Regions from separate parts of the Paenibacillus sp. FSL E2-0177 genome, predicted to be linked through region 2. Evidence: predicted binding sites of a transcription regulator. Region 2 holds the regulator's gene; the other holds the start of a gene.
What was found. The regulator CtsR, encoded in region 2, represses protease genes until heat stress. The targets are predictions, from matches to a motif close to ATGGTCAATAAAGGTCAAACA.
Positions count from the first base shown of each region.

Region 1: the regulator CtsR is predicted to act here: its motif matches at 974-994, upstream of clpP (ATP-dependent Clp endopeptidase proteolytic subunit ClpP).

Region 1 is NZ_CP150307.1:192,778-195,177, reverse strand. Features, by position in the region: gene MHI25_RS00950 (sugar-binding domain-containing protein) at 1-544, opposite strand, end outside; tRNA gene MHI25_RS00945 (tRNA-Arg) at 813-887, shown strand; gene clpP (ATP-dependent Clp endopeptidase proteolytic subunit ClpP) at 1,081-1,677, shown strand; gene MHI25_RS00935 (GDSL-type esterase/lipase family protein) at 1,767-2,400, opposite strand, start outside.
Region 2 is NZ_CP150307.1:6,314,524-6,316,923, reverse strand. Features, by position in the region: gene MHI25_RS28255 (GNAT family N-acetyltransferase) at 1-680, shown strand, start outside; gene MHI25_RS28250 (CtsR family transcriptional regulator) at 975-1,436, shown strand; gene MHI25_RS28245 (UvrB/UvrC motif-containing protein) at 1,467-1,991, shown strand; gene MHI25_RS28240 (protein arginine kinase) at 2,020-2,400, shown strand, end outside.

The DNA.
Region 1 (2,400 bases), 810 kb from region 2:
CTCCTAATCCTCCACGCGCCGGAACAAACCAAGCGTTCTTATAGGAAAGGGACAACGGCGGTGCCAGTTGATCAGCCATATCGGCAAGCGTCGATCCACCTGTGACGGCAACTGTATCATCTGCGCGAAGTATACTCAGCAGCGCTTTCGCACCCGCTCGGCCAAGCTCTCGTTTGGTGAACGGCGATGACTCACAATCACCCGGTACTACAATAACTTTATCCAGACCATACGTTGCTCGAATTTTCTCTTCCAGCTCATCCAGACCAAATAGGCTCTTAACAACCGGCTCTAGCAAATCAAGCAGTCTACGTCCAGCAGCGCTAATGCGCATGCCAACACTCTCGATCTCAATAAGCCCTTGCGATTTCAGAAGATCCGTCTCGGCACGCAGTACCCGCTCAGTCATATCTAGCGAAGCGGCTAGCGTTCTGCGCCCAATAATATCGGACAGCATGATCTGATGAAGAATCGTGTACCGTCTCTTAAGGGTTTCCATGAGATCAGGCAGAAGCTGCTTTTGGATATCTAATAAATTACGCATACTTTCACTCCTGCAACTTCGTCTTCCTCTATTCCCTTGTTCATGGTCTCAAAACGTCCCGGGTAAACTTTTTAAGTCCCACCCATATTCTAACCAAATATTGCTCGAAGCGCAAGTCTTCCGAGAGTAGAATTCTCAAGCGCTTGTCTTCTTATACATTAATAAGGTCAGAAAAAGATATAGCGCCCGATGCCTGTCCCTAGAGCGCTTGTCCAGTATTAATATTACATTGCAATTGTGTAAAAATTGTATTATAATCATTTTTGTTGCGCCCGTGGTCCAATGGATATGACGTAGGCCTCCGAAGCCTGAGATCCAAGTTCGATTCTTGGCGGGCGCGCCATTAATTTCATTTTTGCACATAATTTAGTAGTGCCTATACTACTACTTAACCAAAGAGCCGCTTGTCGGCTCTTTTTTTTGAATATAAGTTTGACTTTCTTTGACTTTTTGTTTGAATTTGTTTATCATGTGGGTAATACGGCAAGAGTAAAAATGAATACATTTGAAGAACCAATATCAAGGAGGTTTTCCACGTGAGTTATATTCCTATGGTAGTAGAACAGAGCAACCGCGGCGAGCGCGCTTATGACATCTATTCCCGCCTGCTGAAGGACCGCATCATTTTCCTTGGAACGGAGGTTAATGACGTGGTAGCCAATTCTATCATCGCACAAATGCTGTTCTTGGCTGCCGAAGATCCTGACAAGGACATTCACCTTTACGTGAATAGCCCAGGCGGTTCCATTACTGCAGGTATGGCTATTTTTGATACAATGCAGTACATTAAACCAGACGTTTCCACCATCTGTGTGGGTATGGCAGCTTCCATGGGAGCTTTCCTGCTAAACGCTGGCGCCAAAGGCAAACGCTTCGCACTGCCTAACAGCGAGATCATGATCCACCAGCCTCTGGGTGGTGCTCAAGGTCAAGCAACGGACATTGAAATCCGTGCCCGCCGCATCCTCAAATTGCGCGATAAGCTGAACCGTATTCTAGCAGAACGTACGGGTCAACCTCTAGAACGTATTGAGAAGGATACAGATCGCGACTACTTCATGACTGCTGCAGACGCGGCTGAATACGGTATCGTAGATAAAGTAATCGAGAAGACATTGCCTAGCGGTGTGTAAGCTATAAAGTAAAAATATAAAGAGGCTGTGCTCTATCCGTTATGGTTAGAGCACAGCCTCTTTATATTTTATAGAAGACCTAAATCCAATTAAGCCAGCCCGCCATAACCTAGCGCATCCAGCTTCTCGGCAATTACGCGATAACCCCGGCCATTCGGATGCAAATGATCAATGGATAACAGCCCTCTCTCATTTCCTGCGAACTCACTGTAAATCGAAGCAAATCCACATACTCGGCTGCTGTACTGTGCTGCGTATTGATTAAACTGCCTGACCCACTCTGTCGCACCAACCACCTGAGGATAGGGGTTATATAATCCCACAATTCTAATGATAAAAGGTCTACGCGTCCTCGCCTTCAATTGTATAAGGATATTCATAATTGCAGAGAAATTTTGTTTGCATTCCTGAAGCGATCTGCGCAGCTCTGCGGATAAGTTGCCTTGCTGTCTTGCTGCTGATTTGGCCGCGTGAATCAAATCATTACCACCGATAGACACAGTGATGATATCGGCTTCTCGAACGGCTTCACGCATCATGGAATTTCCGCGCAGCCGCTGCTCCAGCTCTGAAGTAGTCATTCCGTTCACGCCTAAATTCGTAGAGGCTACAGTAGTCCGCAGTCTCCCTTCTGCCATTCTACGGTACACCGGAACAAAACCGTTACCTGGCAGAGCACCAAATCCAGTCGTCAAGGAATCGCCAATTGCAGTATATTGGTAG
Region 2 (2,400 bases):
ATCGTTTTGCAGTTAGATATAACGGAACACTTAAGCGTGATTTGGACTGGTGGGAAAACTCTGTTCTGGATGATGAAGGTCAGACTGCGGTATTTTATTCACAGCTTGGGGAACCTGAAGGATACGTACTATATAAGATAGAAAATAGAGAGCTGGTCATTGATGAATTTGTGTTTTTGAACGAACAGGCCTGGCAGGGGCTGTGGACATTTCTTGCGAATCACGATTCGATGGTGACCGGTGCATCGCTAAAACTGGTGCCATCCGATGATATGTTACCCTTTTTGCTGCCTGATCCGCGTATAGAGCAGGAGAATTATCCTTATTTTATGGCGCGTATTGTTAATGCTAAAGCATTCGTGGAGAGTTATTCTTTTAAGCGTCACAACAGTCAGAAGAAACAGGTTATCTATATTGAAGATAAATATGCCCCATGGAATGACGGGTTGTGGGAATGGACTGTCTCCGAAAAGGGAGCAGCAGCTTTCTTGCGTATAGAGGGTGAACGGGATGCAGCTGACTTAAGCTGTGAGATTGGTACGCTGACGATTCTAATGTTTGGATATAAACGCCCGACAGAGCTGGCTCGTTATGGACGTGTGACTGGTAATCCGACGGCTCTGGAATGGCTCGAAGAAATCATACCGCAAGCTGAAACAGCACTTTTTGATCATTTTTAGAAAATAATTAGGCTCTCCCCTTCGAAAGAAGCTGGGAGAGTTCTTTATTTCCGAATACATTCGCTGAAAAAAGTGAAAAATAAGAGAATCCTCTTGGAATTAGCACAGAATATGTTATAATATTAAAAAGTCAAAGAAAGTCAAAGTCAACGCACCTGATGACATACAGTGCGATCCTCTGAATTCGTGAAGTTTTCTTCAGACTTATATGAATGAAGTTCACTAATGAATGTCATTAAGGATGCGGGCCGTAAGCGATATTATGAAGCTTTAAAGAGCACTGGAGGATGAGTGATGCGCAATATCTCTGATATTATTGAACAATATCTGAAGAATATTTTGCATGAAAGTCCCGAAGGTACGGTGGAAATCCAGCGAAATGACCTGGCGGACCAGTTCTCATGCGTACCGTCACAGATCAATTATGTTATTAGTACACGCTTTACACTGGAAAAAGGCTATGTGGTGGAAAGTAAGCGTGGTGGCGGGGGATATATTCGTATTCAACGTTTTGAATTGCCGCCCAACGTGGCACTGCATGCCCATTTAAACCATACTATAGGTGGCGGGATAGATCAGAACGCTGCCGAAGGGTTGATTTATCAACTGGAGGAAGCTGGTTTTCTAAGCAAGCGTGAGGCGTGTCTTATGCGCGCTGCTGTTTCTCGGGATTGCCTAACGGTTAAGATTCCATATCGGGATGAGATTCGGGCCAAGATTATGAAGGCGATGTTAATCTCTTTGTTAGGCAAATAATTGTCAATCATAAGGGAGGGGCTTTCGCTTATGCAATGTCAGGAATGTGGCGTCAAGCCAGCAACACTCCATTTCACCAAGATCGTGAATGGAGAGAAGACAGAATTTCATATCTGCGAGAGCTGTGCGCGGGAGAAGGGTGAACTGATCCCGGGAACTGCTGGAGGATTCTCCATTCACAGCTTGCTGTCCGGTCTGCTTGATCTTGAAGGGGCCGGTAAGGAAAAGACGGCTGCTACGAAGACTACGCAGAGTCTGCAATGTGAGAATTGTGGGATGACGTACTCGCAGTTTAGCAAATTGGGTCGTTTTGGCTGCAGCTCCTGTTATAAATATTTTAACAGTGCACTGGACCCGCTCTTTAAACGGGTGCATGGCAGCACTTCGCATGTAGGCAAGATTCCTAAACGTGCTGGAGCACAAATTGTGTTCAAGCGGCAAATTGATGAATTGAAGCTGGAATTACAGCAAAGTATCGCACAGGAGGAATTCGAAACTGCGGCAGAGCTGCGGGATCAAATTCGCCAACTTGAAAAAGAAATGGCACAAGAGTAAAGTCTTTGATATATAGGGGGGATATGACATGTCAAGTCTCCGATTTACTGAACAAGCGCTTAGTGATTGGATGCGCTCGGGAGGCAGTCACTCCGAGATTGTAATTAGCAGCCGTATGCGTATTGCACGTAATTTAGAGCATCTTCCATTCCCTATGCTTGCTTCCTTAGAGCAATCGGAAGAAGTATTAGAGCTGCTGGCCCCTGTGTTTCATGGGGAAACTGCTGCCGAATTCGGATCTTTTCAACTAATAAAGCTTGCTGAAGTGAATGAACTGGATAAAAAGGTATTGGTCGAGAAACATCTCATCAGTCCTAATCTGGCTAATGATTCACGTGGCGCAGCTGTGATATTAAATGAAGATGAGTCGGTTAGCATCATGATTAACGAAGAAGACCATCTGCGGATC